Regions from separate parts of the Streptomyces sp. NPDC059002 genome, predicted to be linked through region 3. Evidence: riboswitches for the same ligand, from Rfam matches in the RefSeq annotation. Region 3 holds a riboswitch; each other region holds the start of a gene.
The links. Region 3 has a riboswitch for S-adenosylmethionine ahead of ACFWZ2_RS19915 (hypothetical protein). Riboswitches for the same ligand answer to the same signal wherever they lie in the genome.

Region 1 (5,005 bases), on a different contig from region 3:
GTGCGGCGAGCGCGGCGTGGCCCGCGTCTTCGGCCCGCAGAAGGGCGCCACCCCCAGCCAGGTCGAGGAGCTGGCGGCCGCCCTCGAACACTGGGCGTCCCTCCTGACCCGCGACCTGCGCGTCACGTCCGACCTCTGCCTCGGCCCCGGCACGGGCGCCTCCGGCGGGCTCGGCGCGGGACTCGCCGCCCTCGGCGCCGCGCTGCTCCCCCGCTTCGACGTACTGCTCGGCCAGCTGGACCTGGACGCACGCCTGGCCCGCGCCGACCTGGTCGTGACCGCCGAGGGCGCCCTCGACCACCAGACCCCGCGCGGCAAGATCCCCGCCGAAGTGGCCCGCCGCGCCAAGCTGTTCGACCGCCCGGTACTCGTCCTCGCGGGCACCATCGGCCAGGGCGCCCACCATGTGCGGGCCGCCGGTGTCGACGCGTACAGCGCGATCCTGCCCGCCCCCGTCTCCCTGACCGAGGCGCTCGGCCGGGGCGGCGAGTTCCTCACCGACGCGACCGAGCGGGCCCTGCGGATGATCCAGCTCGGTGCACGGCTGCCCGGTCAGGCGGCGACGCTCGTGTCCGGCACGCAACGCCCGTCCTCGGTGCGGTAGTTCCAGCGCGCACCGTCCGCCACCAGTTCCTTGACGGCCCGCACGAAGCGGTCGACGTGCTCGTCGGGGGTGCCCGCACCGAAGCTCACGCGGATCGCGTTCAGCGACTTCTCGCCGGGCGCGGCCTCGGGGGCACCGCACTCGCCGGGCTCGTCGGGCTCGCTGCCGAGCAGGGTGCGCACCAGCGGGTGGGCGCAGAACAGACCGTCCCGTACGCCGATGCCGTACTCGGCGGAGAGCGCGGCGGCGAAGTGCGAGCTGTTCCAGCCGTCCACGACGAAGGAGATGACGCCCACGCGCGGCGCGTCGTCGCCGAAGAGGGAGAGGACCCGCACCTGCGGCACCTCGGCGAGACCCTCGCGGACCTTGGCGATCAGGTGCCGCTCCCGCGCCACGAGTTCGTCGAAGCCCGCCTCGGTGAGCGCCTTGCAGGCGGCCGCGATGGAGTAGACGCCGATGACGTTCGGCGAACCGGCCTCGTGCCGCGCCGCGGTGTCGTGCCACTCGACGTCCACGCCGCCGCCTGCTTCCTTGGGGCGTCGCGCCACCTTCCGCGAGGCGCCGCCGCCCGCGAGGTACGGCTCGGCGGCGCGCAGCCAGTCGGAGCGTCCCGCGAGCACGCCGGAGCCGAACGGCGCGTACAGCTTGTGCCCGGAGAAGGCGACCCAGTCCACGTCCAACTCGTCGATGGAGACGGGGTGATGGGGCGCGAGCTGCGCGGCGTCGAGCACGATGCGGGCACCGTGCGCGTGAGCGGCCGCCGCGAGCTCACGCACCGGCCACAGCTCGCCGGTGACGTTGGAGGCGCCGGTGACACAGACCAGGGCGGGCCCGTAGGGGTCGCGGTCGGCCAGCGCCCGCTCCAGCGTCTGCACGGCCTCGTCGGGCGTGCGCGGCGCGTTCAGGTAGGTCACCCGGGCGTCGCGCCAGGGCAGCAGCGAGGCGTGGTGCTCGGTCTCGAAGACGAAGACCTGGCAGTCGGCGGGCAGCACGGCCGCGAGCAGGTTCAGCGAGTCGGTGGTCGACCGCGTGAAGATCACCTGGTCGCCCTCCCGGCACCCGAGGAACTCGGCGACGGTCGTACGGGAGTTCTCGAAGAGGTCGGTGGAGAGCTGCGAGAGGTACCCGGCCCCGCGGTGCACGCTGCCGTAGTACGGGGCGTAGGCCGCCACGTCGTCCCACACCCGCTGCAGGGCCGGGGCGCTCGCCGCGTAGTCGAGCGCCGCGTACGTCACCTCGCCACCGGTGACCAGCGGCACGGTGACGTCCCGGCCGAGCACCGGCAGCGGCGCGGCACAGCAGGGGTCGGCGGACTCGGTGGCGGAGGTGACCTGGGCGGCGGCGGGGCGTGCGGACATGACGAATTCTCCCTGCGGGCATGAAGGAACAGCTGCGTAAGATCCCGCGCGGCAGCACAACTGCTGCTCGGCATACGGGTGTTGCCTCGACGCGCGGCGCTCTGGGCCGGGCGGAGGGGTACGACAAAAGGGGCCGAAGGCCCTATCGCATTCGCTTGCTCACGAGACTGCTCCCTTGAGGACCAGGACCCCAGGGTTGCGAGGGGTCCGCGCTTGCCATACGCCTTGCTGCGTACGACCTGGTCTTCACCCGGGGCACCCCGCCACGGACGGAGGGTTGCCGGACAGCGGGCCGGGGCCGTAGTCGCTGTCACTCATGACCTGTGCAGCATCCTGCCACACGATCTTCGCCGCGCAAGGCGCAGTCCAGGATCCGGACTGCGCCGTGCGTCACACTCGGGCGGGCGTCAGCGGTTGCTGGCCGCCACCCATCGCTCGAGGGCCTTCTTGGCCGACCCGGAGTCGATCGACTCCGCGGCCCGCGCCATGCCGGCCCGGATCTGCGCCGCGAACGGCTCGTCGGTCGGCTTCAGGGCCACCAGCGCCGCGGCCGCGTTCAGCAGCACCGCGTCCCGCACGGGCCCGGTCTCCCCGTCGAGGAGCCGCAGCGCGACCTCCGCGTTGTACGAGGCGTCCGCGCCGCGCAGCGCGGAGATCGGCACCAGGTCGATGCCCACGTCCCGCGGGTCGAAGGACTCCTCCCGTACGACGCCGTCGCGCACCACCCAGACGTGCGAGGTGCCCGTCGTCGTCAGCTCGTCGAGCCCGTCGTCGCCGCGGAAGACGAGGGAGGAGTTCCCGCGCTCGGCGAAGACGCCCGCCACGATGGGCGCCATCCGCGCGTCGGCGACCCCGACGGCCTGGGCCCGCACCTTGGCCGGATTGGTCAGCGGACCGAGCAGGTTGAAGACGGTCCTGATGCCCAACTGACCGCGCGCCGCGCCCGCGTGGCGCAGCGCCGGGTGGAACTTCACCGCGAAGCAGAAGGTGATCCCCGCCTCCTCCGCGACCTCGACGACCCGGTGCAGCGGCAGCTCCAGGTTGACCCCGAGCTTCTCCAGTACGTCGGAGGAGCCCGACGCGCTGGAGGCGGCGCGGTTGCCGTGCTTGACGACCTTCGCACCTGCGCCCGCGACGACGATCGCGGACATGGTCGAGATGTTGACGGTCTTGGCGCCGTCGCCGCCGGTGCCGACGATGTCGACGGTCTCCCCCGGCACCTCGATCACATTGGCGTGCTCGTACATCGTCCGTACCAGACCGGAGATCTCCTCGACGGTCTCGCCCTTGGCCCGCAGCGCCACCACGAACCCCGCGATCTGCGCGTCGGTGGCCTCGCCGCGCATGATGCGGTCCATCGCCCAGGCGGTGTCGTCGGCGCTCTGGTCACGGCCGTCGAGCAGGCCGTTCAGCACGTCGGGCCAGGAACGGCCCGCCGCGGTAGTGCCTCCTGCGGGGGTCACAGCGCTCATAGCCGCTCCTGGGTTTCTAGACAGGGAAAGAATGCACCCCGCGTACGGGGGTGGGACCACCCTATCCAGCCCCGGGGACGGCAAAGAGCCCCGTCCAGGCACTGGACGGGGCTCTTGCCGTGGCGACCTTGTGGTCAGAGCTTCAGGAGCTCCGGTCGATCAGTGGTGGCCGTGGCCGCTCGTGATCTCCTTGTACTCCTCGACGGTGGGCTTGGGGATCTGGTTGTCCTCCCCGTAGTAGCCCTTGGAGAGCTTGGCCCGAAGCTTCTCGGAACCGGACACCTTGCGCTCGACACCGTTCTCGTCGACCGTCGGGCCGATCTCGACCGGCTTGTACTGCTCGTGCGCGGTGAGCGTGTGCAGCTGCTCCTGGTTGAGCGGCTCGTGGACCTCGATGAACTCACCGTGCGGCAGGCGCTTGATGATGCCGGACTCGCGCCCGTGCAGCACCTTGTCCTTGTCGCGCCGCTGCAGACCCATGCAGATCCGCTTGGTCACGATGAAGGCGATGACCGGTCCGGCGAAGAAGAAGATCCGGACGAACCAGGTGATGGCGTTCAGCGACAGGTGGAAGTGCGTGGCCCACAGGTCGTTGCCACCACCGACCAGCATGATGAAGTACGCCGTGATCCAGGCGACACCGAAGGCCGTACGGGTCGGGGCGTTGCGCGGGCGGTCCAGGATGTGGTGCTCGCGCTTGTCCCCGGTGACCCAGGACTCGATGAACGGGTAGACCGCGATGGCCACCAGGACGATCGGGAAGATCGCCAGCGGGATCATCACGCCCAGGACGAGCGTGTGGCCCCAGGCGTTGATCTCCCAGCCCGGCATCACACGGATCAGACCCTCGGCGAAGCCCATGTACCAGTCGGGCTGGGCGCCGGTGGACACCTGGTCGGGACGGTACGGGCCGAGGGCCCAGATCGGGTTGATCGAGGCGATCGCCGCGATGGCCGCGATGACACCGAAGACCAGGAAGAAGAAGCCTCCGGCCTTGGCCATGTAGACCGGGAGCAGCGGCATGCCGACGACGTTCTTGTTGGTCTTGCCGGGGCCCGCGAACTGCGTGTGCTTGTGGTAGAAGACCAGGATCAGGTGCGCCACCATCAGGCCGAGCATGATGCCCGGCAGCAGCAGGATGTGCACCGAGTAGAACCGCGCCACGAAGTCGCCGCCCGGGAACTCCCCGCCGAACAGGAACATCGACAGATACGTGCCGATGACCGGGACGGACAGGATCGCGCCCTGCATGAAGCGGACGCCGGTGCCGGAGAGCAGGTCGTCCGGGAGCGAGTAACCGGTGAAGCCGGTGAACATGCCGAGGACGAACAGCAGGAAGCCGAACAGCCAGTTGACCTCACGCGGCTTGCGGAACGCACCCGTGAAGAACACGCGCATCATGTGCACGAACATCGCCGCGAGGAAGATCAGCGCCGCCCAGTGGTGGATCTGCCGGATCAGCAGACCACCGCGCACATCGAAGGAGATGTGCATGGTCGAGTTGAACGCCTCGGACATCAGCTGACCCTGCAGCGGGACGTAGCTGCCCGCGTACTCCACCTCGTTCATCG
Region 2 (5,005 bases), on a different contig from region 3:
CCCTTGGGGCCCAGGGTCACCTTGACGGCGTCGGCGAGCTGGTTCATGCCGCGCTCGAGGCCGCGCCGTGCCTCCTCGTCGAACGCGATGATCTTGGCCATGTGAAGTGGTCCTCCCGGACAGGGGTGGAAAATCCGGACCGCACTGGTGCCCGCGACGGACGGCCTGCAGCCCTTGTGGTTCCTTGCCCCACCCGGTCTGCGGACCTCACCGGCCCGATCCAAGTTCTGTCACTCTCACTCGTAGAGTGCTAAGCCCAATGATTAGCACTCGACCCCTGCGAGTGCAAGCGCCTCTTACGGATCCCGGACAGCCTCAGAGCTGCCCGCGCGGACGCCCCCGCACACACGAGGGGCCCGTACCCCTGTCGGGATACGGGCCCCTCGCGATGCTTGCGTCGGTGGCCGATCGCGCCGAGCTAGACGGCGAGCTTGACCATGTCCGCCTGCGGACCCTTCTGGCCCTGCGAGATCTCGAACTCGACTCGCTGACCTTCTTCCAGGGTGCGGTAGCCGTCCATCTGGATCGCGCTGTAGTGGACGAAAACATCCGCACCACCGTCGACCGCGATGAAGCCGTACCCCTTCTCCGCGTTGAACCACTTGACGGTGCCCTGAGCCATGCCTAACTCCCCTATTACTGGCCCTTGCACAGGACCGCACTTCGCGGACCCGGGTCAGACCTCCACCACCCATTGGAGATGGGGGTGTGCGCCGGAACGCGTCGACCGCGGCTGAATGTATCTGTCCAACTGCCGTCTGCAACAGGTCAATCGGACGAGAATTCTGGGCACGCGCGATCGGAAATAAGCGGAGATTCTGCCCGAAGACAGGGCAAGTCGGGCCCGACATATGCCACAAAGGGCCCAAATGGGCAGCACACTTTGGCTACTTCTTGTCGGCTCCGGGCCGACTTCGTATATGCGCTCGGCACTAACGGCGAAGCTCTCTTCCCAACTGTACCGCGCTCAACCATGCAGAATTGCCCCCTCCGTTTCTCTCACGGAGGGGGCAATTCGGTTGAACGCTGCGGGCACTTCCTTGCGGAAGATCAGCCTCCGGCGACCGCGGGAATGATCGACACCCCGGCACCGTCCGGAGTGGCCGTCTCGAGGCCCTGCTCAAAACGGACGTCGTCGTCATTCACGTACACATTCACGAAACGACGCAGCTTGCCCTGATCATCCAGGACCCGGGCCGCGATACCGGTGTGCTTCTGCTCCAGATCGGCGATGACCTCACCCAGGGTGGCCCCCTCGGCGGCGACCTCGGCCTTGCCGTCGGTGTAGGTGCGAAGAATGGTGGGGATGCGGACGTTGACGCTCATGGGATTCACCTCAAGGTAGGCCCCGTCAGGGGCGCGGGGCTGTTTCGATATGCGGCTCCGCCGCGTGGGCGCGACCAGCCACGACCGGCCCGCAGGGGAAGTCAGCTGGCCAGACCCGCGGCGCGGAACGCATCCAGGCTGGGCTTGATGGTGGCGGTGGCCTGCGACGTCTCAGCGACGGCGTCGAGCGTCTTCAGACCGTCCCCGGTGTTGAGGACCACCGTGGTCAGGGACGGATCGATGAGCCCCGCCTCGACCAGCTTCTTGGTGACACCCACCGTCACCCCGCCCGCGGTCTCCGCGAAGATCCCCTCGGTCCGGGCAAGAAGCTTGATCGCGTCGACGACCTGCTCGTCATTCACGTCCTCCACCGCACCACCCGTGCGCCGGGCGATGTCGAGAACGTAAGGACCATCCGCGGGGTTGCCGATCGCAAGGGACTTGGCGATGGTGTTCGGCTTCTGGGGCCGTACGACGTCGTGCCCCGCCTTGAACGCCGCGGACACCGGCGAGCAGCCCTCGGCCTGGGCGCCGAAGATCTTGTAGGGCTTGTCCTCGACGAGACCGAGCGCGATCAGCTCCTTGAGACCCTTGTCGATCTTCGTGAGCTGGGATCCGGAGGCGATCGGGATGACCAGCTGGTCGGGCAGGACCCAGCCGAGCTGCTCGCAGATCTCGTACGCGAGGGTCTTGGAGCCCTCGCCGTAGTAGGGCCGCAGGTTGACGTTGACGAAGCCCCAGCCCTCGCCCAGCGGGTCGCCGATGAGCTCGGAGCAGAAGCGGTTCACGTCGTCGTAGTTGCCCTCGATGCCGACGAGTTCACCGCCGTAGACCGCGGCCATGACGACCTTGCCCTGCTCCAGGTCGTGCGGGATGAACACGCAGGAGCGGAAGCCGGCGCGGGCGGCCGCGGCGCCCACGGCACCGGCGAGGTTGCCGGTGGAGGAGCAGGACAGCGTGGTGAAGCCGAAGGCGCGCGCCGCTTCGAGTGCCTGCGCGACGACCCGGTCCTTGAAGGAGTGCGTGGGGTTGCCGGAGTCGTCCTTGACGAACAACTTGCCCTGCTGGACGCCGAGTTCGGCGGCGAGGTTGTCGGCCTTGACGAGCTTGGTCCAGCCGGGGTTGAGGTTTGGCTTGTCGGCGACGTCGGCGGGGACGGGGAGCAGCGGGGCGTAGCGCCAGATGTTGGCGGGGCCCGCTTCGATGCGCTTGCGGAGCGCTTCCGGGTCGCCGAGCGGCAGGTCGTAGGCGACTTCGAGGGGGCCGAAACACTCGGCGCAGGCGAAGATCGGTCCGAGCGGGAACCTGGTGCCGCACTCGCGGCAGGAGAGGCCCGAGGCCGGTCCGAGGTCGACGGGGGCGGTGGTGCTTTCGGCGGCGACAGTCTGCACAGCCATGGAGGCGAGGCCCTTTCTCCTCATCTTCCTCGCGACGCATCTCGCCGCGAGACGGAATTGGCACCTTCCCCACCGTGACCTCGCGGTCGGCGGGAGGGTTGCCGGGGCTTCAACGGGCCGTATCCCTCTGCCCCTCTGGATGAGCGGTATTCGATTGTGGGTTTCAGTTGTTGATCTCGACGCGGCGGCGACCCCGACATGCGATGGTCACCGGCGTTGTTCAAGACTGTAACCGAAGCCCCGGACCCTTGAGATAGTCGTCCGAACCGCGAGATGGATCACATATGGGAGGACCCTGACCGTGCTGGAAGAGGTCGAGCACTGGCTGAGCAGGCGTTCCTGGTCCGTCGCCGACCGCCCGCTGGACCGGCTCGTCGCCGCCAAGCGTGCGTCCGGCGTCTCGGTGAGCGTCGTGCTGCCCGCACTCGACGAGGAGGAGACGGTCGGCGCGATCGTCGCCGAGATCCGCCGCGAGCTGATCGAGGGGGTCCCGCTGGTCGACGAGCTGGTGGTGGTCGACTCCGGTTCCGCGGACCGTACGGCCGAGGTCGCGGCGGACGCGGGCGCCAGGGTGGTGCACCGGGACGAGATCCTGCCGCGCATCCCCGCGGTGCCGGGCAAGGGCGAGGTCCTGTGGCGTTCGCTCCTGGTCACGCACGGCGACATCGTGGCGTTCGTCGACGCGGACCTGAAGGAGTTCTCCGCGGACTTCGTCTCGGGGATCGTGGGCCCGCTGCTCACCGATCCGGACGTGGCCTTCGTGAAGGCGATGTACGACCGGCCGCTGGGCGCCGAGTTCGATTCGCCCGCCTCCGGCAGGACGGCGGGTCAGGGCGGCCGGGTGACCGAGCTGATGGCGCGCCCGCTCCTGAACATGCACTGGCCCCAACTCGCGGGTTTCGTGCAGCCGTTGGGCGGCGAGTACGCGGCCCGCAGATCGCTCCTCGAACAGCTGCCGTTCCCCGTCGGGTACGGCGTGGAGCTCGGTCTGCTCGTCGACGCGCTGCACACGGTGGGCCTCGACGCCCTCGCGCAGGTGGACGTCGGGGTGCGCAGGCACCGGCACCAGGACGGGCAGGCGCTCGGGCGGATGGCGGCGGCGATCTACCGGACGGCGCAGCTGCGGCTCGCGCGCGGCCATCTCGTACGTCCCGAGCTGACGCAGTTCGAGCGGGGCGAGCACGGGTTCGAGCCGCGGACGTATGCGGTGGACACGGAGGAGCGTCCGCCTATGACCGATATCGCCGAGTATGCGCATCGTCGCGTGGCGTAACCGTCGACGATCATGCGTTTTGCCCACATTGCCCATTTATGTGGGTCAGACATGCAGGAAAAGCCATCCGGCGGGCGGGCGCGCTGACGGTCGCCGCCGCCACCCTCGCGGCCGGGGTGCTCACCGCGACCGCGACGCCCGCCGCCGCGGAGGTGATCGAGCCCTTCGCCAAGCGCTACGAGGAATCGCTGTACGGCGACTTCAAGACCATCGGGAACACGGTCCTCGACTGCCCGACGAGCCCGGCCGACGTGGCCGCGGCCTGCAAGGAGACCCAGCAGGCCAAGGGCACCAAGAACAACAACAACTTCATCGAGCACCGCATCGACACCGCCGGGCTCACCGGCACCTTCGACTCCAGCACCGGCCAGGTGACCATCCCGCCCGGCGCGAAGGTCGACTACGCGCGGCTGTTCTGGGGCGGCAACGCGGGCACGCACCGCTTCGGCAGGACCGTCCGCACCATCTGCGACCTCAACCGCGACGGCAACCTGCCCGTGGACCCGGCCCCCGGCGACCCGCTCACCACCCGCCCGGTCATCCGGGTCGGCGGCGGCGCCCAGTCCACGGTGAACGTGGAGAACGCCGTCCGCTCCCCCGACGCCACCCAGGGCCCGCACTACTACACGGCGGAGGCCGACGTCACCTCCTCCTTCGCGGGCGCGGCGACCGGCAGCCCCGTCGAGGTGGCCGTCGGCAACATCTGGGCGCCGAACGGACAGGGCTGCGTCGGCGGCTGGTCGCTGACCGTCGTCTACAAGTACGACGGGCCCAACGACCAGTACGCGCCCGACCGCCGCAACGTCTACATCTGGGGCGGCCACGTCATCCAGCGCTCGGTCAAGCGGGCGGCGGCCCCGGCCGGCTCCACCACCATCCCGGTGGACGGCTTCTACCGCACCGACGGCGACATCCACGCCAGCACCACGGCGTACGAGGGCGACTGGAACACCAAGGGCGACCAGTTCCTGGTCAACGACCAGCCCGTCACCGAGTCGCACACCGGGAA
Region 3 (5,005 bases):
GCCCGTACTCGCCCGCCGCATGGGCGGCTTCGGCAACTTCGCCATCAGCTTCTCCGTCATCTCCATCCTGTCGGGATGCATGACGCTGTACGGCTTCGGCCTGGGCACCGGCGGCCCCGCGGTGATGCTCTGGGGCTGGGCGGGCGTCGGCCTCTTCGTGCTCTGCGTGGGCCTCGCGCTCGCCGAGGTCACCAGCGCCTATCCGACGTCGGGCGCCCTCTACTACATGGCCGACCGGCTCGGCGGCCGCCGCTGGGGCTGGTACACGGGCTGGCTGAACCTGCTCGGCCTGCTCGGCGCGATCGCGGGCATCGACTACGGCGCCGCGCTGTTCACCGGGGCGTTCCTGAACCTGGAGTTCGGCTTCGAGCCGACCCCGGAGAAGACGTTCCTGATCTTCCTGTGCATCCTGCTGCTGCACGCCGTCCTGAACCTCTTCAACGTACGCCTGGTGAGCCTGCTCAACTCGATCAGCGTGTGGTGGCACGTGGCCGGTGTCACCGTGATCGTCGGCGCGCTCGCGATCGTGCCCGACCACCACCAGTCGCCGTCCTTCGTCTTCGGCGAGTTCGTCAACGACACCGGCTGGGACAACCCGCTCTACGTCACCGCGATCGGCCTGCTCCTCGCGCAGTACACGTTCTCCGGGTACGACGCCTCCGCGCACCTGTCGGAGGAGACCTCCAACGCCTCGGTGTCCGCCGCGCGCGGCATCGTGCGCGCCATCTGGGCCTCGTGGATCGCCGGTTTCGTGCTGCTCGCCGGGCTGACGTTCGCCATCCAGGACTACGCGGGCACGCAGGGCACCGACACCGGTGTGCCGCCCGCCCAGATCATGATCGACGCCCTCGGCGAGTCCGGGGCGACGGCGCTGCTGCTCGTCGTGATCGTGGCGCAGCTGTTCTGCGGCAACGCCGAGACGGCGGCGGCCAGCCGCATGGTCTTCGCGTTCTCCCGCGACAACGCGCTGCCCGGCTCCGCGCTGTGGCGCAAGGTCAGCTCCCGCACCCAGGTCCCGGTGCCCGCGGTCTGGCTCTCGGTGGGCCTGGCCGCGGCGATCGCGCTGCCTTCCCTGTACTCGACGACCGCGTACACGGCCGTGACCGCCATCAACGTCATCGGCATCACGCCCGCCTACGCCATCCCGATCTTCCTGCGGCTGCGCGCGGGCGACCGCTTCAAGCCGGGGCCCTGGAACCTGGGCCGCTGGAGCAGGCCGATCGGCTGGATCGCGGTGCTCTGGGTGGCGTTCGTGACGGTCCTGTTCTGTCTGCCGCAGGTCTCGCCGGTGACCGTCAGCACGATGAACTACGCGTCGATCGCGCTGGCCGTGGTGCTGCTCCTCGCCACCGTGTGGTGGTTCGTGGCGCGCCGCTCGTACAGCACCCCGCAGGCGTACGGCTCGGACCGCGAGCAGGCCGAGGTCGCCGAGGGGATCGTCTGACTCTCCCTCGCCAACTGCCTTACGCCGGGCGGTCGTTGAGGATCCGCTGGAAGAGACGGTGGTCGCGCCAGGCGCCGTTGATGTACAGGAAGCCCGGCGCGAGACCGTACTCCTTGAAGCCGCACTTGGTGAGCACGCGCTGCGACGCGACGTTGTGCAGCAGCGTGCCCGCCTCGACGCGGTGCAGGCCGAGTTGGCGGTCGGCGGCCTCGCAGGCGGCCGCCGCCGCGCCGGACGCGAGGCCGCGGCCCAGGTACTCCGCATCGATCCAGTAGCCGAGGTTCGCGCAGCGGACCGGGCCGAGCACGATGTTCGACAGGGCGGTGTGCCCGACGACCTCGCCGCCGTCGACCAGCACCCAGTGCGCGGACCGGCCCGCGCCGGCCTCCTCCAACTGCCCCCGGATCCGGTCGGTCTGGCCCTGCACGGTGTAGAAGGCCGCGGGCCGTTCCGGGTCCCAGGGCTCCAGGTGGGCGCGGTTGCGCCGGTGGGCGCGGGCCAGCGCCGCTGCGTCGTCGAGCGTGACGGGGCGCATGAGGACGTCTGCTCCGAGGGGGACCTCTCCACTGATCATGCGCCCAGCGTACGAGGCCCCCGTCACCGGTATCAGCGGCCGCCCGCGACCCGCAGGATCGTGCCCGTCGCGTACGAGGCGTCGTCGGAGAGCAGCCAGGAGACGGCGGCGGCGATCTCCTCCGGGTGGCCCGAGCGCCCCATGGGGATGCCGTCGGCGAGCTTCGCCGGCCGCTCCGGGTCCGCGTGGAACTCGGTCCAGATGACGCCGGGGGCAACGGCGTTGACGCGGATGCCGTCCCCCGCGACCTCCTTGGACAGGCCGACGGTCATCGTGTCGACGGCCCCCTTGGCGGCCGCGTAGTGCACGTACTCACCCGGGGAGCCGAGCGTCGCGGCCGCGGACGAGATGTTCACGATCGCGCCGCCGCCGTTCGCCTTCAGGTCCCGCACCGCGCGCCGGGCGCAGAGCAGATATCCGAGTACGTTCACCTCGAGCGCGCGGCGCATGCCCTCGGCGTCGGCGTCGGCGAGGGGGCCGACGGGCCCGCTCACCCCGGCGTTGTTGACCAGGCCGGTGACCGGGCCGAGTTCGGCGGCCGCGGTGTCGAAGAGGCGGTCGACGTCCGCCTCGTCGGCGGTGTCGACCCGCACGGTGACGCAGCGGCGGCCCGCGGCGCGGACGGCTTCGGCGGCCTTCTCGGCGGCCGCGTCGTCCGAGCGGTAACCGATGACGACGTCGTGCCCTTCCTGGGCGAGGCGGGCGCCGACAGCCGCGCCGATACCGCGGCTGCCGCCGGTGACGACGGTGACGGGGTGGTGTTGCACGGGAGACCTCCGGCTCTGGGTGGCTGACTGTCGCGCCGCCCGGACGCGGGGATCGCCCTCGTCCGGCACGGCGTCATCCTACGGAGCAGTGATCTTCGTCAGCCGCGCGGGGCGTGCGGGGCCACGCAGACCAGCGTGCTGCCGACGATGTCGCGGCGCAGCCGCAGCAGGTTCCAGCGGGGCTGCCACTGGGCGAGACCCCGGTGCGCCCGCAGCAGGCCGCGCAGCCGCTCCGGGTCGTGCGTCCACAGGGCGGCGGGCACGCCCCGGGTCGGGCCGAGCACATGGAGGGTGATCAGGCCGTCGTCGCTCACGTCGTGCGAGGAGAGGAGCACGTCGACGAGGGTGCCGGGGTGTGCCGCGCTGTTGCGGGCCTGGATCCAGTGGACCTGGTGGCCCGGCGTGTAGGTGTCGCAGGTGCCGTGCGATGCGCAGGTCTGGTGCGGGTGCGTCATGGAGCGCCTCCGGAGTCGTGGACCCCGGTGTCGCCGACCCCGGTGATCCGCCGTTCCCCGCGCACGTCGCGCGGGGCGGGTCGTCACCCGGGGCACCCGCGACGGAGCGGGGTGCCGTCCAGCGAGCCGGGGCTTGACGCTGGAACTCGTGACCCGCCCCGACCGTAACACGTCCCTACTGGGGCGTCGCCGGAGTAACGGCGTCCTCCGGGGCGGCCGCTTCCGCGGGCAGGCTGTCCATGAAGGAGCTGACCGAGAAGACGGCGTTGCCGGGTCCCGCGGGGCCGTAACCGGGCGGCGAGGAAAGGCCGTTGGACTCCATCGTCGCGCGGTAGGCCTCAAGGAGCCGCACGTGGTACTCCAGCGGGGCGCCCTGCGGATTCGCCTTGCCCAGCGGGGTCGTGGGCTCCGGGCACCAGGTGGTGAAGCGGGGCGTGATGCCGCGCGACATGAAGTACTCCAGGCCCTCGACGGTGGAGTCGATGGCCTCACCGACCGTCTTGAAGCCGAACGGCTCCGCCATCTCCACGCCCGCCACGAAGTTGGGGATCACATTGCGCGGCCCGAAGACCTCGGCGGAGTCCAGGATGCGGCGGTGCCACTCGTCGCGGCCGACGTAGCGCTCCTTGCCGGGGCAGTACCGCTCGAAGAGATACGGGTCCCACACCTCGTAGTTGGGGTGGTAGATCCGCACGCCGTAGTCGTGGAAGCGCTGCACGTCCTCCTTGGGCAGGGCCTGCGCGACGACCTTGCCGATCCAGCGGCCGGGGAAGCGCTCCTCGATGGCCTTGGCGTACTGCCCGTAGAAGTCGGCCTCGTCCTTGCCGCCGACCTTCGAGGTGACGGCGCCGCCGGTCAGCGTGTACGCGGTGGAGGACTTGTTGGTGTCGTACTTGTCGATGATGGCGAGCGCCTCAAGGACCTCGTCGACGGGCTTCACACCGGTGTACGGGCGTCCGGCCGCCTTGTGCTGGCGCCAGTTGTGGTTGATGTCGCAGTACTGGCACTCCTCCTTCGCGCCGAAGTACTGGCAGACCCGGAAGACCGTCAGATAGATGAGGTAGCCCCACTGGATGGTGGGCGCCACCTCCATCACGGACTTGCCGTTCTCCAGCGTGTGCCGGTAGTAGTCCGGCATCGGCGGCAGGCCGACGTCGGAGATCCGCACGCCGTCCAGGTAGAGGCCGAGCACGCCGTCGTCGTCGGCCGCGACCCGGTAGGGCGAGTTCGGGTTCACGCGGACCGAGACGACGGTGCGGCGCAGCTCGTAGGGGCCGCCGGTGAGGACGATCTCCTCGGGCGGGCGGCGCAGGGCGGCGGCGCCCAGCTCGGGCAGGGTGCCGTGGTCGAAGGAGAAGATGAAGTACGACTTCGGCTTGACCTCGCCGCCTTCGTTGTCGCTGAGCGCCGACTCGTCGAAGGCCATGCCGCCGCGCAGCAGGTCCTCCTTGATCACGGCTTCCCGCGGCACGTTCGGGAACCGCTCCATGAGTGACTCGATGAGCTGGGTACGGCTCTCGCTGCGGCTTGGCATGGGCCGGGCACCTCGGATCCTTGTCGTCGTTCTGTCCCGTCCACGCTAATACCCGCCCGATCCGCCCCGGATCCGACTCCGGTCGCAGACCGCGTACGCCTCGGGGCTAGGGTCTATCCGGCGGATCAGGCCGCGTGCGGGTGGCGGCCACCTTTCGGTGCTGGTGAGCGGGGTCTGGTGCGTGCAGCTGCAAGGCGGAGGAGGGCGGCAACGCAGTGGGGTCTCCCCTGC

Region 1: it holds a riboswitch for S-adenosylmethionine, as region 3 does, so the genes downstream of both, ACFWZ2_RS32480 (aminotransferase class V-fold PLP-dependent enzyme) here and ACFWZ2_RS19915 (hypothetical protein) in region 3, are expected to answer to the same signal.
Region 2: it holds a riboswitch for S-adenosylmethionine, as region 3 does, so the genes downstream of both, thrC (threonine synthase) here and ACFWZ2_RS19915 (hypothetical protein) in region 3, are expected to answer to the same signal.

What each region holds. Positions count from the first base shown of each region.
Region 1 is NZ_JBHYJI010000049.1:12,746-17,750, reverse strand. Features, by position in the region: gene ACFWZ2_RS32485 (glycerate kinase) at 1-604, shown strand, start outside; gene ACFWZ2_RS32480 (aminotransferase class V-fold PLP-dependent enzyme) at 553-1,962, opposite strand; SAM riboswitch class IV at 2,167-2,284, opposite strand; gene trpD (anthranilate phosphoribosyltransferase) at 2,370-3,434, opposite strand; gene ACFWZ2_RS32470 (cytochrome bc complex cytochrome b subunit) at 3,594-5,005, opposite strand, start outside.
Region 2 is NZ_JBHYJI010000017.1:1,169-6,173, reverse strand. Features, by position in the region: gene groL (chaperonin GroEL) at 1-101, opposite strand, end outside; gene ACFWZ2_RS17550 (cold-shock protein) at 419-622, opposite strand; gene ACFWZ2_RS17545 (ubiquitin-like small modifier protein 1) at 1,051-1,326, opposite strand; gene thrC (threonine synthase) at 1,428-2,723, opposite strand; SAM riboswitch class I at 2,741-2,869, opposite strand; gene ACFWZ2_RS17535 (glucosyl-3-phosphoglycerate synthase) at 3,025-3,996, shown strand; gene ACFWZ2_RS17530 (hypothetical protein) at 4,035-5,005, shown strand, end outside.
Region 3 is NZ_JBHYJI010000020.1:53,389-58,393, reverse strand. Features, by position in the region: gene ACFWZ2_RS19930 (amino acid permease) at 1-1,444, shown strand, start outside; gene ACFWZ2_RS19925 (GNAT family N-acetyltransferase) at 1,464-2,018, opposite strand; gene ACFWZ2_RS19920 (SDR family NAD(P)-dependent oxidoreductase) at 2,051-2,785, opposite strand; gene ACFWZ2_RS19915 (hypothetical protein) at 2,884-3,240, opposite strand; SAM riboswitch class IV at 3,285-3,394, opposite strand; gene ACFWZ2_RS19910 (radical SAM protein) at 3,416-4,774, opposite strand.